One region of the Natronincola ferrireducens genome, then DNA from elsewhere that is predicted to be linked to it. Evidence: riboswitches for the same ligand, from Rfam matches in the RefSeq annotation. Region 1 holds a riboswitch; each other region holds the start of a gene.

Region 1 (5,707 bases):
CATGGTTCCTGTAGGATTTGTGTAGTAGAAGTGAAGGGGGCAAGAAATCTGCCAACAGCTTGCTGTACTCCGGCAGGGGAAGGTATGGAGGTTTATACAGAAAGTGAACCAGTTGTTACAGCTAGGAAGGAAATTTTAGACCTATTATTGGCAAACCATCCATTAGATTGTTTAACCTGTGAGAAGGCAGGTAGATGTACTTTACAGGATTTATGCTATAAATATGATATTAAAGAATCTTCCTTTGAGGGAGATAGAAAGACTTTTGAAATAGATAAAAGTAATCAATTTTACTATAGTGACCAAGAAAAATGTATTCTTTGTGGGAAATGTGTTTATGTATGCTCTCAATTACAAAATACAGATGCTATAGGATTTGCTGTAAGAGGTTTTGATACCCATATTGCAACACCCTTTGAAAGAGGACTTGAGCATTCTACATGTGTATCCTGTGGTAATTGTGTATCCGTTTGTCCTGTGGGAGCATTGATGCCTAAGAGTAAAGAAAAATTTAGATATTGGGAAACAAAATCCACAAGAACTACTTGTTCCTATTGTGGTGTTGGCTGTCAAATGGATTTATTAGTAAAGGACAACAAAATTGTGGAGGTTTTACCAGCTGATGGACCTTCCAACGATGGACTACTTTGTGTAAAGGGAAGATTTTCTTACAACTTTGTAGGTCATCCAGATCGTTTAAAGAAGCCACTGGTTAGAAAAAATGGGAAGCTAGAAGAAGCTACATGGGAAGAAGCCTATGAAGTAATTACCAGTAAAGTTAAAGAAGTAAAAGAAGAGAATGGTCCTGATGCCATAGCTGGATTTTCATCGGCTAGAGGTTTAACAGAAGAAAACTATTTAATGATGAAGCTTATGAGGGGAGTTATTGGTACCAATAATATTGACCATTGTGCCCGCCTCTGACACAGCTCTACAGTTGCAGGTCTTGCAACTACATTAGGTAGTGGAGCTATGACAAATAGTGTAGCAGAAATTAAAGAAGCCGATACAATCTTTGTAACGGGTTCAAATACAACAGAAAGTCATCCTGTTATAGGTGCTCAAATTAAGCAGGCGGTAAGACATAAGGGAGCAAAACTAATCGTAGCAGATCCTAGAGAAATTGAGCTTGCAAAGGATGCTGACGTATTCCTTAAAATTAAGCCTGGTACAACGATAGCATTATCTAATGCTATGGTAAATGTTATTTTACAAGAGGGCTTAGAAAACAAAAAATACATTGAAGAAAATACAGAAGGCTTTGAGGCATTAAAAGAGGTTGTGGCTAAATACACTCCAGAAAAGGTTGCAGAAATCTGTGGGGTTGATGCTGAGGATATTCGTAAAGCCGCAAGACTTTATGCTGAAGCCAATAAAGGGAGCATTTTATACTGTATGGGGGTTACCCAACATCATAATGGAACAGAAAATGTAATAAGTTTATCGAATTTAGCTTTAGTAACCGGCAATCTAGGTAGAGAAGGTACTGGTGTGAATCCATTAAGGGGTCAAAATAATGTTCAGGGTGCCTGTGATATGGGGGCTTTACCAAATGTAATGACAGGATATCAACCAGTAAATAACCCAGCTGTATTAGAAAAATTTGAAGCTGCTTGGGAAGTGAAGCTTTCCGATAAGCCTGGTTTAACAATTCCAGAAATCATGCATGGAGCTGAAGCTGGGGACGTTAAGATGCTTTATATCTTTGGAGAAAATCCAATGGTATCGGATCCAAATACAAAGCATGTTAAAAAGGCACTGGAAAAAGCCTTTGTCGTAGTACAGGATATTTTCCTAACAGAAACAGCAGAGTTAGCAGATGTTGTATTACCAGCTGCTGTATTTGCTGAAAAGGATGGTACCTTTGTTAATACTGAAAGAAGAGTCCAAAGGGTAAGAAAAGCGGTGGAACCTGTAGGAGAAGCTAAGCCCGACTGGGTAATCTTTATGGAGCTAATGAATAAGCTAGGGTATGATAAGAAATACAATAATGTAGAAGAAGTATTCCAAGAAATTAGAACCGTTACACCACAATATGCTGGAATTACCTATGAAAGAATCGAAGAGGTAGGTATTCAATGGCCATGTCCAACAGAAGATCATCCAGGAACTAAGTTCCTACATGGTGGTAAGCCTGCTAGGGGTGCTGGATTATTGAAACCAGTTGAATTTGTAGAATCCAATGAGTTAAATAGTGAAGAGTATCCATTGGTCCTAACAACAGGACGTATTTTATATCAATACCATACCAGAACTATGACTGGTAAAACAGAAGGAATTAATAATATTGCTCCAGAAGCCTATGTAGAAATAAATTCAAAGCTTGCAGCGGCTAAAAGCATAGAAGATGGAGAAACTATCAAAGTAGCCTCCCGAAGAGGAGAGATTACAATAAAAGCTAAAGTAACAGACATTGTAGATGAAAATGTACTATTTATACCATTCCATTGGGGAGAGGGTGCTAATGTGCTCACCAATGATGAAGACCTAGATAAATACTGTAAAATACCTGGACTAAAGGTAACTGGTGTTAAAGTAGAAAAGCTGGCATAAAAAATGAAGAGGTCAAAATGACCTCTTCGTTTTTTGAAATCCTTTAACCGCCCCAAGGTTGATTCATGTATTCTTCCATATGCCGGTCGTATTCCTGTTTAAATAGCTTTTCATGACCATCCTCCCATTGGGCTAGTGCTTCAAAAAGCTTTTTAGCCTTAGGATCATCTGTTTCCTTAGCGGCCTTTCTATAGAATTCTGCATAATCCTTTTCTATTAGATAAGCAGTTCTTAGAACTGTTAAATCAGGAGTCATAGACTCACCAATAGTTTTATCTAGCAATTCCTTTTCAGCTCTTTCATCAAATAAATCTCTTTCTCTATCTAAGTCAAACTCCACTTCTTTAACTTCGTTGTTTGCCTCTATGTACTCAACCTGTTCTTTTAAATAGTTATAGTGATCCATTTCTACATCAGCTAGCTTTTCAAACATCTGTTTGGCACTTGCTAAAGACATCTTTGAGGCATTGCTTTTAAAAAATTCATAGCCTTGTTTTTCCATTTCCATAGCATACTTTAATATGCTTAATGTGTTTTTCATAAGACAAAACTCCTCCTTAATCTTTAATAAAGTTTTAACATACTTTTAAGATACCATGTTTTTGAAAAACTGTAAAGAAAATGAACAAAATAAATATTAAGTAATAGAAAATATCAATATAAGGCTTTAACACCCAAACATATGGAATTTAAACAATTTCTTTATAGATTTTTGTTATCCTAAATTATAAAATTGTCATAGGGAGCTTTTTCAATAAAACATTTCTAGTAATAACCTATACTATTTACCATGGATAAATAGATTAAATAACAGCATGGGAATAGTAAAAATATAAAAAATAACAAACTTACTACTGGGAGAAAAATAAATAAAGTAGGGAATAAAAGCAAATATTATAGAGATTTGTTACAAACCTTAATGATGGAATGAATAATATGATATAATTATACTATGAATAATCCAAGGAATTAAAAATAAAATTATAGCTTTAGGAGGGGTAAGATGTCCTATACAAAAGAAATAGTCATCGATAGAATAAAAGGATATACAAGGGAGACAGTTGAAGATGTAGTTATTACAGAATATCCCTTTACCATATTTATAAATGGCGAAGAGTTTATTACTTTGTTATGTTCCCCTAAAGGATTGGATTATTTAGCAGTGGGCTTTTTAATCTCAGAGGGAATTATTAAGTCTAAGGAACAAATCGAAAGCATATATATAAATGAAGAAAAAGGACATGGTTATGTAGTGGTTAAAAATAAATCTCCTTTTGCAGAAAAACTATTTGGTAAAAGAACAGTAACAACTGGTTGTGGAAAGGGAACGGTATTTTATAATGTACTGGATTCTTTAGGATCTGAAGCCATAAAAAATGAAATAAAGGTAAAGGCAGAAGAAATTTGGGATTTATCTAGTCAGCTAAATGAAATGTCAAATTTATTTAAAGAAACAGGGGGGGTACACGCCTGTGCTCTTTGTAATAGACATGAAGTGCTGCTATTTCATGAAGATGTAGGCAGACATAATGCCTTAGATAAAGTAATTGGGGAAGCCTTTCTAAAGGATATGGATTTAGTTGATAAACTCCTGATAACAACTGGTAGAATCTCTTCTGAAATGATTATTAAAACTAGTAAAAGAAAAATTCCTTTTATTATATCTAGATCAGCTCCTACAGACCTTTCAGTTAATATTGCAAAAGCTCTAAACATAACTTTAATCGGATTTGCAAGAGGAAAAAGATTAAATATTTACAATAATAAAAAAAATGTTTTAATTGACCAATGAAAATGCTATAATAATTAATAAATATCAATAAAAAACAATAGATTTTCCGAGCTACTATCTCTAAGGGCAAAGGTCTAGGAGAAGGAGCCTATGGGTATGAAAAGAAATTTCCATGCCTCCCGTATTTGAAAAGGAAACTAACTAGAACTTATAAAAGCTAGTCCTTTTGGGACTAGCTTTTTAAATATTTTGACTATATATAGGGGTGAGATAATGAGAGATAATTACAATCGAAGGATTAATTATATGCGAATATCTATTACGGATCTATGCAATTTAAGGTGTCTCTACTGCATGCCTGAGGAGGGTGTCTGTAAAAAGAATCATAGAGATATGTTGACCTTTGAAGAGATTACAGAAATAGCTAAGGTTGCTGCATCTTTAGGTATAAACAAGATTAGGATTACCGGAGGTGAACCTTTGGTAAAAAAAGGGATTGTAGATTTTATCGCCTCTTTATCAAAAATTGAAGGAATCAATGATATTGCTATGACCACCAATGGAGTACTATTAAAAGAATATGCAAAGGACTTAAAGGAGGCAGGGCTAAAACGAGTAAACATCAGTATTGACTCTTTAAAACCAGAAAAGTATAGAGAAATTACCAGAGGTGGGGATGTCAATATGGTGTTAGATGGCATACAAGAAGTTCTAAGACTGGGTATGACCCCTGTAAAATTAAATACTGTTATTATAGGTGGCTACAATGAAGAGGATGTACAGGACTTTGTGGCACTTACAGCAGATGATAATATAGAAGTAAGATTTATTGAACTGATGCCAGTAGGGCAGGCCGGTAATTGGGCAACGGAAAGATTTATTTCAAATGAAGCCATTAAAAAGAAAATTGGCAATTTAATCCCTTTAGCCCATCAAACCTCCAGTCCAGCAAAATATTATAAAATACCTGGAGCTAAAGGAAAGATAGGCTTTATTAACCCCATTAGTAGTCATTTTTGTGAAGAATGTAATAGGATTAGAATGACCAGTGATGGCAAACTAAAGCCATGTCTCCACAGCAATCAAGAGATAGACATCCTCAATATTATAAGAAATCAACCCCATAAACTAACAAAGGTTATAGAGGAATCCATTTTAGCCAAACCCCAACAGCATTATTTGTATACAGAGGATTTCCAATTAGGCACAAGAAATATGTCGGAAATTGGAGGGTAGGCGCTTTGTGGATTGTCCAAGGAATTTCAAAAAAGAAAGATGATGTCTGGAAAAATCATCAAGAAATATTTTTACAAACTTCTAAGGATGAAAACATTAGCTTGATAACTTCTAAGGGATATGACAGCTTAACCCAGGATATAATCAAAGGATTTTGTCATTTTAAATTTAAAGCAAACTTTGTTA
Region 2 (5,707 bases), on a different contig from region 1:
ACCAATTTAGCTTGCTAAATTGTGTTAATCCCTTAGTTGTTTCACCTAAAGTCCACCAATGAATTTTCCAAAGGAAGACTTTTTTATAAAATCAATTCCCCTTCTATGAAACCCTGTACTGTAGGATTTGTAGGATGATAGATAAGGGCCTTTGTTTCATCTCTTTCTAACACTTGGCCATAGTGCATAAAGGCCACTTCCTTACATATTCGTTTAGCCTGTTGGATATTATGGGTTACAATAATAATGGTAGGAGAACATTGTGCATAAAAATTCTTGATTGTTTTTTCCATCATCAAAATAGAAGCAGGGTCTATATTAGCCGTTGGTTCATCTAAAATCAGAAGGGAAGGGCGAAAAATGATGGCCCTAGCCAGCGCAACTTTTTGGGCTTCACCCCCTGAAAGGGTCCAGGCATTTTGATGGGCAATGGCTTTTAGTCCCATTTCTTGGATTAAAGCCTCTACCCGATGAGCTATTTCTTTAGGATGAACACCTCTGATTTTTAAGGGATAAGCAATGTTGTTAAAAACAGAAGTTCTAAGAAGATAGGGTTTTTGAAAGACCATGGTCATATTTCTTAAAATATCAGCACTAAAAGCCTCATCATTATATTTAATTTCTCCAGAAGAAGGGGTGTCTAGCCCTGCTAGTATCTTTACTAGCGTACTTTTTCCAGCTCCATTAGGACCAATGATACCCAGCAGGGCACCACTATCTATCGTAAAGTCATCTATATTTAAAATACATTTATTTTCATAGTATTTGGTTAAAGCAGAAATAGTAACATTCATAGTTAATCACCCTGTTGAAAATGATATAGTAGAGAATTGACAATAAAAGATAACAACAATAATACAATTCCTATGGCAATGGCGGTACCATAATCCCCTTGGTTTCTAAGCATAGCAATGGTTGTCGTCATAACTCTGGTATGACCCTTAATGTTGCCGCCAACAATCATAACAGCACCTACCTCCGAGATGGCTCTACCGTAGCCTGAGACAATACCAGTAAATATATTAATACGAAGCTCCTTCATCAGGAGAATTAAGGTTTGGGTTTTATTGGCACCTAGGGTTTTTGCTAGGTTTTTTATATCATAACCCCTTTCTTTTGTTCCGTTATAAACGATGCCAGTAATGATAGGAGCAATAAGACATATTTGAGCAATAATCATGGCGGTAGGGGTGAAAATTAGGTCTAGAAAACCTAAGGGCCCCCGGCGGGATAACATTAAAAAAACCACTAAGCCAACAATCACTGGTGGGAGACTCATGGCTGTATAAATGAAGCGAATCATCACTTTTTTGAAGGGAAAGGACTTTGTCCCCATAATGATGCCGAGAGGAGTACCAATAAGGGTGGAAATAAAGGTGGAGAGGAGGGAAACGTATAGAGATAAAAAGATAACATCATATACCTCTTTATCCATTGAAAACAACAATTCTATCGCTTGTTTAAATCCTATACTTATTTCCCTCACCTTATGTCCCCCTAACTATTTTGCATTTGGTACAAACAATGATTCTCCAAAGGTGTCTTTGCCGAATTCACCAATTAAACTTTGTGCTTTTTCTGAAAGAATCCATTCGACAAATAGTTGTGCTCCTTCATCATTGATTTTATCATTTTTATCAGGATTAACAGCAATGACCCCATATTGGTTAAAGAGTTTTGTATCTCCTTCAGTAACGACGATTAAATCTAAATCATTTTTCATGGATAAATAGGTTGCTCTATCTGTCAATGTATAGCCTTGAAGCTCATCCGTCATTTGAATAACAGCCCCCATGCCTTGCCCAGCTTCTACATACCAACTGCCAGAGGGCTCAAGGTTTAATTCCTTCCAAAGGTTTAACTCCATCTTATGGGTTCCTGAGTCATCTCCTCTAGAAACAAAGGTAGCTTTTTTTTCATGAATTAACTTAAAAGCCTCTAGTATATCCTGTGGAGCATTAGTAGAAATACCAGCAGGATCATCTGTAGGGCCTATAAGTACAAAATCATTGTACATGACATCAAAACGTTCTAAGCCATGACCTTCAGCAACAAATTCTTCCTCTGAAGCCTTAGCATGGACCAATAACACATCCGCATCTCCGTCCTTACCCATCTGTAGGGCTTGTCCTGTCCCTACTGCTATAACCTTTACTTCTATTCCAGTGGCTTCTGTGAAGGCAGGGAGGATATAATCTAACAAACCGCTGTTGTCTGTACTAGTTGTAGTAGATAACAGAAGGGTGGTATTAGCAGTGGTTGGCGTCTCGTTTTCCACACCATTTGTTTCTTCAGTATCGGTATCAGCAGCCGATGTATCCTGTGGATTTGTACATCCAACAAATATCATCATTAATACTATCATAAAAGTTAAAATGAAAAAAGCCCTACTTTTCTTAAAGTTCATAATTATCCCCCGTTTCTAATTTTTTATCCTTCAGTGAGAATAAAAACTCTCCCTGAATTAAGTTTCATTTTATGTACTAAGTTATGTTAAGCTTGTCTATCGGTTTTAAAGCTTTAACCTACTGCCACCTCCCTATACTATTTTATACATAAAAAACACTCCTATCATAGGGAAGGAGACTAAGGCAGAAAGCAATAAAAAAACGCCTTAGAAAAGGCATTTTCATTAGCAAACAGTAGAGTACTGCTTCCTATAAAACTCCTTTCCACTATGGGAGGCACCATTGTTTCCAATGATACCCTTCGGTCTATCCTCCATTAAGAAATATGCTTATTAGGAATAATAGACTCGGAGATATTTAATGTATAGTATATATTTTAATGAACTTTAAGGGGACTGTCAACAAATTAACACATATTATTTAAAATATTCTAAAAAGTTATCCATTTTAATCATGAAATTGATTTTGCTTATATTCTTTAAATCGTTCTTTAATATCAGGATTGGCAATGAAGAAATTATTTAGGGCATCAATATACTTAAGGACATTAAAATTGATACCATGCTCAATTGTTTCTGTGTTGGTCAAGATTTTTTCCTGAACCCCTAAAATCTTGAGGAACTGGGATACAATGTTATGACGATGGAATAGAGAACAGCCTAATTCTTTTCCTTTATCTGTCAAATGAATAATACCATATTTCTTATAATCTAAAAAACCCAGCTCTGTTAGCTTTTGAACCATTTTAGTGGCAGAGGAGACTTGGACATTCAAGTTTTGGGCCAAAACATTCATCCTTACATAACCATCCTTCATGGCATGACGATAAATCATCTCAAGATAATCCTCCATACTATGGCTTAGTTGTTTTTTTTCTCTTTTTAATAATTCATAGCCCCTGACTGTACGATATTTCTCTCCATTCTTCATGGAAAATCACACCCTTAATATTTTATTTAATATTATGTTTTTTTTTGCATTATATTCATAACACTTTTTAAAGTTTTCATAAGTTAGAGATAGGAAGACTTTAGATATCATAGACATCGTTCTTCATCTTAAATTATCATGGATATACCTCTCTTTTGCAGATAGGTGTTTCATTACTTAATCTATATATGAAAGAAGACCTCAGGAAACTACTTTTAATTAATTCTGTAAATTTGAAAAATAGAGATATATTATGTATAATCTTGATTAGAAAATAATAATAAAAAACTATTTTATAAGAAAGTAAGGAGAGAAGCTATGAGATATGAAGGAAGTGTATATCGACCACCTAGTGAGGCCTATAGTCTAATCATACAGGTAACCATTGGTTGCTCCCATAACCAATGTACTTTTTGCAGTATGTACAAGGATAAAAACTTTCGCATACGAAGCTTGGAAGAGATTATAGAGGACTTACATAGGGCAAGAAATCACTATGAAAAAGTAAAGAGAATTTTTTTAGCCGATGGTAATGCCTTAGTATTAAAAAACCAGGATTTAAAAGGAATCCTCTTAAAAATTCAAGAACTGTTCCCTGAATGTGAGCGGGTAGGAATTTATAGCAGTCCTAAGGATATTTTAAGAAAAAGTGGGGAAGAACTGAAGGAATTAAGGGATTGTGGCCTGGCTATTGCTTATCTAGGTGTGGAATCTGGTAGTGATAGAATCCTAAGGAATATTAAAAAAGGGGTTAATGCCAAGGAGATGGTGGAGGCAGGACAGAGGATTGTAGCATCGGGTATAAAATTATCCATTACCCTGATATCTGGATTAGGTGGGAAGGAAAACTGGAGGGAACATGCTATAGAATCTGCTAAGGTAATCAATGTCATCAATCCCGATTATTTAGGACTATTAACCCTATTGGTAGACCCCCATACCGAAATCCATAGGGAGATTCAAGAGGGCAGGTTTCAATTATTAAGTCCTCAGGAAGTGATGATGGAAACAGAAGAACTTTTAAAAAGCCTTAAGGTAGAAAATTGTATTTTTAGAAGCAACCATGCTTCTAATTATGTGGCATTGGCTGGGACCCTTCCCCAGGATAAGGAAAGACTACTACAGGAAATAAGGGCAGTGATAGATGGAGAAGATGAAGATTACAAGTATGAAGGACTTAGAAGACTATAGATAGGGTATCAACTTAATATTGACAGGAGAATGTGTCATATACAACTGTGGTAAAGATAAAAAGCATAGAAAGGACTGAATTCTTCCTATGCTTTTTATTTATTTAGCAGTATTTAATAGCTTAGCAAACCAATTATGTTTACTATCTTTTTGTATTTTATGGACCTGGTCAAGCTCAATGTGGTGGCTATTACAAATATTTAATACAGCCTCTTTTAATTCACAGGGAAATTCTGCAGCTATACCACAGCTGGAGCTGACTTTTCTTGGTACTGGCATTAGTTTTACAGCTACATTATTTTCTTTTAGTACTTTTTCTGTGTTTAAAGCATGATGGGTGGTATGAAAGGTCAGTACACAATAATAATCCTTCAAAATCATCACCTATTTCTTTATTAGTAAAGCATATCCATCACCTGATTCTTCTATATCCACATGAAGGCCTTGATTTAAAACAAAACGTCTAATGTTTTCTACTGCCACCATTGAGTCCACTAATACTTGGAGACCTTCTTCAACAAAATTTTCAATAGCTTGCTTTGTCATTACAACTGGCTCTGGACAGGATCTTCCTCTAGCATCAATAATTTTATACATTGGTACCAATACCTCCTTTAACAGTAGATCTCTCTTTGTTTACACTCTTTACAACACTATAACCGATGGTTAAAACAACAAGAAGTCCAATAATGACAGCAATTTTACCATTTAGGCCAACCCCTTGAGGACTTGCTGCCAAGGCAAAATTATGGGCAAAGGCAGCTCCCACCATTAACCCAAAGATAGTTATAGCTGCATCTGTGTCTCCCTCACCAGCCAATATTGTCTGTCTTAAGGGACATCCCCCTAAAAATACTGCTGCTATTCCAGCTAAAGTCATTCCTAGAAAGTTCCATACATGATCATTGTGGGCTATAGCCTGACCTTCAAACCCAATTTTAAAGGTTTCAAAGTTGAAAATAAGGTTTCCAATAAGTGTAAATAAAAATATTCCAATAAGTCCCCATAGATAATGAAAATCCTTGATTAAAATGATGTCACGAATACCCCCGGCTGTGCATAGTCTTGTTCTTTGTAAAACAGCCCCCACAGCTAATCCAGCCCCCAGTGCTAATATTATCGGTGCTGTCATAGATCCAGGACCACTTTCACTAAAGAAAATAAAGGCTGGAGCTGTT
Region 3 (5,707 bases), on a different contig from region 1:
AGTTTTGATTCGCTACTGAGTGCTTTCTATAGCTACTTCTATAAATTTTGTCACGACGATTTTGTTATAATCTACCCTTTGATTAAGTTCGCCAGCCTCTGTCATAACATCCTGTAATCTATCTAATCCTTCTTCCGTCAACACTGGATTATGTCTAGATGGGTATCAGGAAAATGGGGCTGTAGAATTTTTTTAACTTCCTTCTAAGCTATTTTGTTTAACTTAAAGATTTGAAGAAAAGCTTAATCCTATTTATTGTTTATCTTTGTTCATTGGGCTATTACCACTTGTTTGTTTTCTAATTTCTTTGTCAGCCTTCTTCATTAGAAAGTACCCACCAACACAAAAACCTATAAAAACTAACAACACCATTATTTCATCAAGTTTCATGAAAACCCCTCCTTATCTACAATCTATCAGTATCCATTAATCCTGTAGATAAGAGTCTTTGTAACTGCTCATATGGTATCTAGGAATAAGTAATTGATGAAGCTTTGAAAACAAACGTGACCAATTATAGTATTCATAAGAATTAGTAGCAGATTTTACTGATAAAAGCAAAAACAATATCGGTATTAAACGTAATATATTCATACTCAATATGTCTATAAAGTTATTATCATTACTTTCCTCAGAATGATAAAAAATTATTGTGCTTGATTCAGGGATTTGACATAAATATACGTTATCTAAAGAAACTTTATTATTTGTAAAATATCCATCAATATTAAAGCATAAGAAAAAGACTAGCAAAAAAGCCATCATAAGAGAGAGAAATTGTTTTATTTTTTTTTGCTTCATATAAATACTCATTTACCCCACCTCTTAACAATTGGAGACTTTGACTTAATACTGACTATACATATTATAATACTGTTTGAGTATGAAAAGCAACGAATATTAGTGCAAGAGGATCTAGTATACATCAAAGAAGGAACTTTAAATTGAAGAACCGGGTAATACATCATTTTTATTCAAGATACAAGTAGGACTTTTGATTTCTATTAATAATTTGTGATAGAAAAGCCGTTGTTTGAGATGGACACTGTATCCCATCGGTGATTTTAGTTTTGGCTGTATTAATTCATAGAGAGGACAGTCTTCAACAGAAAAAAATTTCTTTTCTTAAGGTAAATTAAGCTATCTCGTATAGGATAATACTTATAATAGAATTATAAATAGAACGGGTGTATAATTTTATATATGTTCAATAATTCATAATATTTTATATTAAAAAACCTACTCAGCAAGGGATGGTGAATCATTTGTCACTTATAGACCAGAAGATAAAAGATAAGCTATATAAAATTATATTTGGAACAGATACCCCAGCAGGAAAAGCCTTTGATGTCATGCTTATTATTACAATTCTCAGTAATAGTATGATAATTATTGCTGAAAGTGTAGAAGTTATTAGAAATACTTATGGAATGTGGCTAGTAGTACTGGGGTGGTTCTTTGTTATTATCTTTACTATTGAGTACATATTAAGGCTTTTTGTTGTCAAAAGAAAAGGTGCTTATCTGTTGAGCTTCTTTGGTATTATTGACTTACTAGCTATTTTACCTGCGTTTTTAGGTTTTTTTATGCCACAAATACGATTTTTAGTCATTGTTAGGAGCCTTAGACTCCTTAGACTGTTTAGCATACTAAAAATGGGCCGTTATATGGAAGAGTCTAGTCATTTGTTACGGGCATTGAAGGCTAGTAGACCTAAAATTACCGTTTTTCTTTTTACAATACTATTCATTATCGTGGTAGTAGGATCAATGATGTATGTTATTGAAGGACCCCAAAACGGATTTGACAGTATTCCTATATCTATGTACTGGGCAATTGTTACGATTTCCACCGTGGGCTATGGGGACATCTCTCCCCAGACCCCTATAGGAAAGCTAATTTCCAGCTTGCTAATGATTATCGGATATGGAATTTTGGCTGTGCCTACTGGAATTATCTCCCATGAACTGGCCCATACTTCTAAAAACCAAGGAAAGAAAAAAAACTGTCCTAATTGTTATTCAAAATTCTATACTAAGGAGGAACGTTTTTGTTCTAAATGTGGCACTTTGCTTGATTCATAATATAAAGTAGATATTATAGATGGCGTTTGTAAACTTCTCAATGATTTCAGGATTTTTTTCTATATAGCTCTTTTTAGCTGAGTAGGCGTATAAGGAATATAACCACTTTTTTGACCACACTATACTTTACCTTTAAAAGTTATCAATTTATTTGGTGTAACTGTAGAGTCATTAAGTATTAGAAAACAGATGAATATTTAATTATTGTATAAAATGGGAATTGATAAAACTTCACATTCATTAGGGTATTTAAGGTGATTATAAAAAATAGAAGGACTTAAAGAAAGAGATCTATACAATTATTAAATTAGTTAAACTATTGACAATTATTTTACAATTATATATACTTATAGCAATGAATCAATTATCAAAATTTTATAAATACTCCGAGTCTATTCTTCCTAATAAAGAAATTTTATGGGAGATAGGCCTGTAGGGTATAAAGGGAAACCTTTATGCCTCCCATTGTGGAAAGGAGTCGTGCATACAAAACATTCTAGAGGAATGGTATTGGATGTTAGACGCCTAAAAGGGCGTCTTTTTTAACGAAATGACTCTTTTGTAAAGGAGTCATTTTTTGTGGCCCTCTGTGAAAGCGACTTGCGTAAAATCACAGATTTTAGCAATATATATCATAATATTTGAAATAATTAAATGAATACATAAATTAGAAGGTTAAAAACAAAATCACATAGAGAAATAGGGGGGAGGAACATTAAACTTTTTAAAATTATTGCAATCATGATCATTGGTATCTCTATATTAGGATGCTCTATCGGTAGTAGAGACAAAGTTCCTTTAGAAGTCCAAGCACATATAGAGGAAACCAACGAAGTACGGATTTTGAATAAACATACAACAACCAATATTCAAGGGGTATATTATGTTGGTAAAATCTTTGGTGAAAAAACAATTCTTCAGTGGGTAGAAAAGGAGGGATTTAACGGGAAGATTCAACTTCTTGTAACAGTTGACGTAGAGGAGGATAGGGTGTTGAAGGTTGAAGTTTTAGACCATCAGGAGACAGATAGTTATGGAGGATACATAACAGAAGATTGGTTTTTAGATAGGTTTATTGGAAAAGACCCTCAGTACCAATTGGTTGCAGCAAAGGTTACTGCTAAAAATCCTGAGGATATTTCTATTGTTACAGGAGCCACCATCACAAGTGAAGCCGTTATCAATGCTGTAAATGATGCTATGGAAAATTACTTAAGAATAAAAAAGGAGGAATTTAAAAGATGAAAATACATCGTATAGCAATACTTCTTATTCTAATAATTGGGTTAACACTGTCAGGATGTTCAACTACTTCACAAGAAGAGGCGGTAATATCTACGGGTGGAGAGACAATCGATGAGAAAATTGTGCTTGCAGGTCTAGAAGAGAAGGAAATAGAGATCACAGTTGAAAGCCTAAAGAACTACGAAACGATAACAAGAGAAGTAGTTTCAGTGAATTCCAGCGGTACTGAAAACAGGTTTGCTGTAACAGGAAGCTTACTGGAGGATGTGTTACAGGATTTAGGACACTCTCAAAAAGATCTAAAAGGTCTTCGGTTGATTGCTGGTGATGGATATTCTATGGAGGTTCCTAAGGAGGTTGTAGGTCATCGGGAAATAGTCCTGGCTTATGAGGTAGATGGAGAGCCATTAGATCAGAAAAGTAGACCTATTAGAGTAATTGTTCCACAGGAAAGGGCTATGTATTGGGTTCGCAACCTAACAAGAATCGAAGTATTAGAGGAAACAGAAGACGCAACTGTAAACACTGTTATTTTTTTAGAAGCTGCCATAAGTACCCTACCTCAAGAGGATTACACCTATTATGATAGTGTAGATCAAGCCATTAGACCTACAGACCTTATTAGAGAATTTGGTGATGAAAAGGAAGAGAAAACTGTATACATAAAAGCTGTTGATGGATTGGAAAAAAATGAAACAAATGAGATTTTCCAAAGTGGTTACATAAAAGTAACTGGTACGGATGCACCTATGTTTTTATCACCAGATATCCCTAAGGGAATGTACGTGAAGGACATTTTATGGTTTTCTCAAGGCAACAGCGTTTTTTTTACCTATAGCAAAGGCCAAGAGTTGTTTCAAGTTAAAAAGTTAGAAGATAAAGAGGGGATTATGCTAAAGGACATTATTGATGAAGTTGGTTTAAGAGAAGGACAGACTTATAAGCTGACAGCTGTTGATGGATACAGTGTGGAAGTAGGGATAGAGGAACTGGAGAAGGGGATTGTCTATTTAGGAAAAGAGGGAGAGCTAAGGACTTCCTTTGAAGACCTACCTAAAAATCTCAACATAAAAGGGTTATTAGCTATAGAGGTAATGGATTAAGATAAAAAATAATCATCGGAGCTTAGTTAACAACAGTATAAGGATAATCGGGGGGAGATAAATGGCTAAACAAAGATTTCTAAAGAGATTTTCTGTATTTGATTTGGTGGTAATAGCCATGATGGCTTCTCTGGGAATTGCTATTAAACCAGTGGTAGTTCCCTTAGCCCATATTATCACAGGGCCCCTATATATTCCTGGGGGTGTGATTGCTGGTGGGTTTTATATGCTATGGATTGTTCTAGGGGTAGGTCTTGTGGGAAAAAGGGGTACTGCTACCCTGATAGCCTTAGTTCAAGCAATCATGGTAATTTCTATAGGGGTTTTTGGTACCCACGGAATTTTAAGCTTGATCACTTATTTATTACCAGGAATTGCTGTTGATATGGCTCTTCTATTAACAAGGCATAGGGGTTGTTGTATAGGCTGTTGCTTTTTGGCTGGCATTGCAGCCAATATGAGTGGAACTTTTCTCGTCAATGTTGTTTTTTTTCAATTACCCTTGATACCTCTAATATTAAGCTTAAGTAGTGCTGCTTTGTCAGGAGGCCTGGGAGGATTGATAGCTTATAGTATTATTAAACAATTTAGAAATCTACATATCATCAATCATGGAACATAAAGGGGTGACAAAATGAAATATAAAAATCTTCTATTAGCAATAGTATTATTGTTTATAGGTAGTTTATTAGGTTTTACAGTGGCAAAAACAGGCTTGGCGGCAAATTCACAGGTCCATGAGATAGATGCTATGCATTTAACAAGTTTCAAAGTTATAGGGGACGTAAAAGAGGTTATTGAGGTTAAAGAACTTAGTCAGTTTGCCACGACAGAGATGGAGCATAAGGATAGCGTAATGAAGTTTTTCTCTCTTGAGGAAGTCATCAAGTCTGCATATCCCATTGTAGAGGAGTATGAGATTTTATTTGTAGGTAGGGATGGACTAATGGCGAAAATTGATGGAGATAGGATGGAGGGGTGCCATATCACGTACTCTTATGAATATGGATGGGAGCTTGTCAATGAAAACCACCCTATTAGCAGTAATATTAAAAAATTAAAAGAGATCGTAGTAATTTCTAAAGAAAACAATTGGAAAGATGGGGTTAACATTATAAGTGTGACAGAAAATATTCTTAATATGACGCCAGGCCAAATGTACATAAAAGAACTAAATCATTATCCCCACTTTGAAGGTAAGTCCTCAGTAGAGGAAAATGGCAGGACTTATAATACCAGCGTTTATACTACAAAAAAAATCATTAGATTTCAAGA
Region 4 (5,707 bases), on a different contig from region 1:
TTCTCTAATAAGATTGTAATCATCCTTCACAATGGGATATCTATTGGGCAAGCCTCCATAGTGCTGAATCATTCCGGCAAACATTCGAGAGTTAGATTCTACAATTTTTCCAACCTCTAGAGGTTGGGAGACCTCAATGATTTCCGATCCTGTTGGTATAATTCCTACCTTAGGCTGTTGATAGACTTCAACCTCTTGAATTTTGCCCGCTAAAAGTCCTCCGATATCCATGGGTCTAATTTTATGGTTAGTGGAAATAATCATTTCTCCCTCTACAATATCCTCCCCAATAGGTCTTACATGTTGCCATGGCTTGGCACCCCTATATATTTCAACCTTTTCATCATCTATTTCTACAACATCTTCAATCATAATGACAGCATCGTAGGGCTCTTTAATACATCCACCTGTATTAATAAAAATATAATCCTTATCTAACTTTAACTGAATAGGATTACTTTCCGTAGCACCATAGGTTTTTTCTGCTATAACAGCAATACCATCCATGGCAGCAGCATTATAGCTTGGGGAAGATTTTTCAGCAAAAACTGGGGCTGAGGTTATCCTATCTAAGGCATCTATGACCTTTACCTTTTCAGTTTTTCTAAAAAATTCTTCTATGTCAAAGCTTGAGAAATATTGATTTTGTGCCTCCTGCAAAGGAATATTGGTTAAATATATATTTCTTGTGTCTTTTCCCATATAAACACCCCGCTTTTTTAAAATAGATAAACCTCCACCTCTTGTCCTTTTGTTAGTCCCTCTTGATTTGTATCAATTTTCACATAGCCTATCGAATTAGTCATCATTGTTAACATCCCAGATTTTCCATGAATAGGATAAACCTTTGTCTTTTGTTTTTCCTGGGCAATCTTCACCATTACATAGTGTTCTCTCCCGGGAGCTGAGGCTATATTTACCGTTAATTCTCCCAAAAGATAGGGTATGGAACTTTCATCACTATAAAGCACCTTAACTAAATGGTTTACTAGGATTTGATAAACCACCAATGCCGACACCGGTTGTCCCGGTAGACCAAAAACTGCTTTGTTGTTTATCTTCCCCACAATAGTTGGTTTTCCAGGTTTTACAGCAATGCCATGAATAAATACTCCCGGTTCTCCTATAGCATTTATAGCATCCTTTGTAACATCCTTGGTTCCCATGGAGCTTCCTCCAGATACCAATATGATATCACTAATCTCTAGAAAAGCCTTCAGTTGATCCTCTAAGACCTGTAAGTCGTCTTTTACTACATCTAAGGCCACTACTTCACACCCACTCTGGATAGCAGCTGTCGCTAAACTATAGGTGTTCATATCCTTAATTTGCCCGGGTTTTGTTTCTTCCTCTGGTGAAACAATTTCATCGCCAGTTGATAGAATGCTTATTTTAAGCTTTCTAAAAACCTTTATCTTTGTAAACCCCATGCCTGCTAATACACCGATATCCTGGGGTCTCAGTTTATGACCTTTTTTTAGAATTACTTGTTCTTTGGTAATATCCTCCCCCACTTCTAAAACATTGTCCTTAGGGGCAACCGCCGTTTGGATAAAAATCGTATCATCATCCATCTCCTCTGTATATTCCACCATGACAACGGCATCACTATTTTTAGGGAGCATACCCCCTGTAGGAACATAACAACATTCACCAGATTGAATAGAAATTTCTGTTGGTTTTCCCATTTCTACTTCTCCAGATTTTTGCAAAAAGCTTGGTAGGGATTCACTGGCACCAAAGGTGTCCTTTGCAATAACTGCATAGCCATCAACGGTGGATCTATTAAAGTCTGGAACATTTATTGGAGCTTTTATATCTTCGTAAACAATTCGACCTAGAGCTTGTAATATTGGAATTTCTTCCCCTGCTAATGTTAAGTCTTTAAAAACTTCCTCAAGCCTATTCCGTGCTTTTTCCATCGTTACTGTATTTAATAGTTCCATGGCCTCTTCCCCTTTACTTGAAATTCATATTCTTTCATGAAAAAACAATAGCCAATCCACAAGGATCGGCTTATTTATTAACACAAATTTCCTTTCCAAAGTGGGAGGCAAATAAATTTCTTTATTTACCCAAGGGTAAAAAATCTTAGCTTTTACTAGCCTTAGATTATTTCACTCGAAAATTTGACACCTATTTTTATGTAATTTTTTTAATGTTAACATATTTTTACTAATTGTTCAAGTTTTTAGAAAAAATAGAAATTTATGCTTTGAAAAATAGTTTTTATTCTTTTGCAGAAAAAATAAAACCCCCTAAGAAAATCTTAGGAGGAACTTTGATCCAAGATGTCGTCAACTAGCAAAATTCACACCCGCCACGCACTAAAGGTGGGTGACAAATTTTATTCTTCTGAAGTCCCCTTAGGGGCATTCCATAGGAATAAAAATATGTTCTCCCGGATGTTATTTGTCGGTTGAATTTTGCTAGTCGTCACGGGCATCCTCGACTGTCTTTAAGGTTATTATATAATAAAATAAGTTGGATTTAAAATGTACTTTTTACCAAAATTCTTCATTATCCATTACTATTACGTAATTTCCCTCTATTCGTTTTAAATTTCTTTCTTTTTTTACTGTCCACGTCACTTGACTTCTCTACTATTTTTCTTTCTTCTATATATCCACCTCAATATCTTCTTTTATAACATAAGAGCAAGCTAGTCTAAATCCCTTCTCTATCTGCTCATCACTTAGCTTCAAATATTCTTCAGCACTGATGTCCTCTAAGTCCTTACCCTGTAATACCCTTATCCTACATCCCCCACATCTTGCATTGCCACCACAGGGGGATGGAATAAAAATATGATGGTCTCTAGCAACACTTAGTAGTGTATTCCCTGGAAAAACTTCTATAGTTTTATTAGATTTTTTAAAATGTATTTTAACTATCATTTTTTATAATACACCTCATTTATCATTTTTATTGGGCTATAGGTGTTATTATATACTTTGAAAATTTTTTTCATGCAAAAGGCAGCCTAAGCTGCCTCCTTAATAATCATATCAATTTCATCTTCTTTTAGGGTTTCCCTATCCAACAGACCTTTTGCAATAGCAGAAACCAATTGGATATTTTCTTTTATTAGTTCTTTTGTCTCATTATATAGTCTTTTCATTTCGTTGTTGCATATTTCTGCTAGTCTCTGATCTATCCCTCCAGATCCTCCTAGCAAAATATCATAGTTGATCATCCCTACCTCTTCACTCATACCAAATTGCTTTACCATAGAAACAATTATTTCAGTAGCTTTTTGTATATCATTACTTGCTCCAGTGGTTATATTATCTCCACCAAAAACAAATTCTTCCACTACTCTACCAGCAAGAGCGATTTTAATATTATTAAACATATCTACTTTTCTATGATACATACTGTCGGGAGGAACATTCATACTGAAACCTCCAGCACCTTTTGTGCTGGGAATAATAGTAACCTTTGTCACCTTATTTTCAGGGCATAATAGCTTAGTAGCTACAGTATGTCCAGCTTCATGATATGCAGTAATTTTTCTGTCTATTTCTTTTATGTTTCCTCTATTTTTTTTCTCTTCTCCAGCAATAACTGTATAAAATGCTCTATCAATATGCTTTTCTGCAATAAAGGATGCATTTTCCCTAGCTGCATAAATAGCTGCTTCATTCATTAAATTCTCTAGCTTAGCGCCACTAAAATATACAGTTTGTTGAGCTATTTTTTCAATGCTAATGGTATTGTCTATAGGTCTGTTTCTTGTATATAGGGCTAAAATATCCTGTCGTGCCTTTAAGTCGGGTAAGCCTATCTCTATTTGTCTATCAAAACGTCCCGGCCTCAACAGAGCTTCATCCAAAATATCTAATCTATTGGTGGCTGCCATAACGATAATTCCTTCACTACCTTTAAAGCCTGACATCTCTGTTAGTAATGCATTTAAAGTTCTGTCGGACTCATCACTACCACCTAGACCTCCACGATCCCGTTTTTTCCCTATTGCATCTATCTCATCAATGAATATTACACACTTTCCTTTTTCACTGGCCTTTTTGAACAGATTTCTAATTCTACCAGCACCTAAGCCTGCATATACCTGTACGAAATCAGAACCAGAAACCGCTAAAAAATCTACACCTGCTTCACTGGCTAAGGCCTTTGCCATTAAGGTTTTTCCTGTGCCTGGAGGGCCATATAAAATAACCCCTTTGGGCATCCTAGCTCCATATCGTTCATACTTCTTAGGATTTTTTAAAAAATCCACTAATTCCATCATATTTTCTTTGGCTTCTTCGTTTCCAGCAATATTACTAAAAGTAATGGCTGATTCTTTTTGAGTTGAAAATTCTACAGAAGACATTTTATCATATTCCTTTGAAGCTTGCTTAGAGCTTTGTTTAGGCAGAATAAAAGCTATAGCTGCAAATACCCCTACCAAAACAACAAAGGTAATAATTTGACCCATAGAATGCTGTTGCCCTACTTCTTCAACTATTATGTTTTGTACTAAAAGAAATTCCTTCAAATCATCTGTTCTAGGATGATCGGTTATAAAAGCTTTTCCATCTTGCAATTCACCCTTTAACTTAGGGCTATCGGATAAATATACAGTTCGTACTTGATTTTCTTTTACTTTCTCTAAAAATTCACCATAAGGTATTTCTAATGGTATTTCACCAGAAAAATATTGTCTATAAATACCTACTGATAAAATAGACAATATCAAAGTCACCATGCAAATTGCTATTGCTAATTTTTTATTTTTAAGCTTTTTCATTATCATAACCTCCTATTTATATAGTAAAAAATTTATATGTAATGAGAGGTTTACATAAAATTATAACACAGGTGAAGAAAATAATAAAGTTTTATAAATATAAAAGATACTAGTAATGTTCTAGTATCCTCTAAGTATCAATAGATTCCTTTATTCTTCTTTTTCTCTGAAGGCAACCTCGTCTTGTAGTTCCTTAATTAATCTTTTTTTTGTCTTTCTTGTAAGAATTTCGTAGTTGCCTACAGCAGCTGTGGCTACTAAAAAGGAATTTAAAAAACTTAAATATAAGGTTTGTAGGCTAATCGTCCCCAAAAACAATTGATTTGAAAACATAATAAAGGTTGCTACGATTAATGTGACAATCTTTTTGTCTAGAAATTCTGGTGTATAATCTTTAATAAAGTGGGTCACGATATTAGTGGCTAACACTGCACCTGTAAAGGTAGTTAACACGTCCATAGTAATGAGTTCTAGCCCCTCTGGCATTATATTTATCCTCCTAGCCCTTTTATTTACTATGTTATGCTATTTTGAAATTATTGTTCCTTTTCTACAAATCCTTTTCTCTTTTGTTTTGTAGGTAGGTTAAAAATTTTTCCTTTACTTTAATGTGCTGCTCATATTCCTCGTTATTGATTACTCCTTTAATTTTATAATATTTTAATATGTCAATTAGCTGAATAGATAGTTCTTCTAGATCTAATTCAATATCTTTTAAATCCTTCTCTCTATACTGTATCTTTTTATCCACTGCAATCTCCCCTCCATATTCTAATAATTTACTCTATCGATATGTGGTTCTCTTTTAAATGACTACTTATCTACAGTTCATCGATCTTATTGTTAAATATCAATTATTGAATTAGAGCTTTAATTGTTTTGCTAAATTGTATATTCTATAAAACAAAAAAAAATCCTTCCATTTATAAAACAAAACTAGTGAACATTTTGTAT

The links. A riboswitch is a leader RNA that binds a small molecule or an ion and turns the genes downstream of it on or off. The one in region 1 is predicted to bind molybdenum cofactor.
Region 2: another riboswitch for molybdenum cofactor. It lies ahead of BLS22_RS04800 (ABC transporter substrate-binding protein); the one in region 1 lies ahead of moaA (GTP 3',8-cyclase MoaA).
Region 3: another riboswitch for molybdenum cofactor. It lies ahead of BLS22_RS04395 (RnfABCDGE type electron transport complex subunit G); the one in region 1 lies ahead of moaA (GTP 3',8-cyclase MoaA).
Region 4: another riboswitch for molybdenum cofactor. It lies ahead of BLS22_RS05000 (molybdopterin molybdotransferase MoeA); the one in region 1 lies ahead of moaA (GTP 3',8-cyclase MoaA).

What each region holds. Positions count from the first base shown of each region.
Region 1 covers NZ_FNFP01000008.1:78,526-84,232, reverse strand. The annotation lists gene fdhF (formate dehydrogenase subunit alpha) at 1-2,553, shown strand, start outside; partial or broken gene BLS22_RS12880 (ferritin-like domain-containing protein) at 2,597-3,121, opposite strand; gene fdhD (formate dehydrogenase accessory sulfurtransferase FdhD) at 3,557-4,345, shown strand; molybdenum cofactor riboswitch at 4,378-4,497, shown strand; gene moaA (GTP 3',8-cyclase MoaA) at 4,559-5,521, shown strand; gene BLS22_RS12865 (MOSC domain-containing protein) at 5,527-5,707, shown strand, end outside.
Region 2 covers NZ_FNFP01000001.1:1,042,687-1,048,393, forward strand. The annotation lists gene BLS22_RS04790 (ATP-binding cassette domain-containing protein) at 84-794, opposite strand; gene BLS22_RS04795 (ABC transporter permease) at 797-1,486, opposite strand; gene BLS22_RS04800 (ABC transporter substrate-binding protein) at 1,502-2,407, opposite strand; molybdenum cofactor riboswitch at 2,650-2,773, opposite strand; gene BLS22_RS04805 (iron dependent repressor, metal binding and dimerization domain protein) at 2,856-3,338, opposite strand; gene BLS22_RS04810 (radical SAM protein) at 3,657-4,529, shown strand; gene BLS22_RS04815 (putative Se/S carrier protein) at 4,629-4,910, opposite strand; gene BLS22_RS04820 (sulfurtransferase TusA family protein) at 4,914-5,126, opposite strand; gene yedE (YedE family putative selenium transporter) at 5,119-5,707, opposite strand, start outside.
Region 3 covers NZ_FNFP01000001.1:964,976-970,682, forward strand. The annotation lists gene BLS22_RS15480 (hypothetical protein) at 13-141, opposite strand; gene BLS22_RS15035 (hypothetical protein) at 253-390, opposite strand; gene BLS22_RS04390 (ion transporter) at 1,257-2,084, shown strand; molybdenum cofactor riboswitch at 2,457-2,578, shown strand; gene BLS22_RS04395 (RnfABCDGE type electron transport complex subunit G) at 2,826-3,329, shown strand; gene BLS22_RS04400 (molybdopterin-dependent oxidoreductase) at 3,326-4,432, shown strand; gene BLS22_RS04405 (ECF transporter S component) at 4,494-5,054, shown strand; gene BLS22_RS04410 (alkaline phosphatase family protein) at 5,067-5,707, shown strand, end outside.
Region 4 covers NZ_FNFP01000001.1:1,081,511-1,087,217, reverse strand. The annotation lists gene BLS22_RS05005 (molybdopterin biosynthesis protein) at 1-702, opposite strand, end outside; gene BLS22_RS05000 (molybdopterin molybdotransferase MoeA) at 720-1,946, opposite strand; molybdenum cofactor riboswitch at 2,019-2,139, opposite strand; RNA gene ssrS (6S RNA) at 2,280-2,457, opposite strand; gene BLS22_RS04990 (2Fe-2S iron-sulfur cluster-binding protein) at 2,619-2,897, opposite strand; gene BLS22_RS04985 (ATP-dependent metallopeptidase FtsH/Yme1/Tma family protein) at 2,984-4,753, opposite strand; gene BLS22_RS04980 (hypothetical protein) at 4,904-5,239, opposite strand; gene BLS22_RS04975 (hypothetical protein) at 5,304-5,504, opposite strand.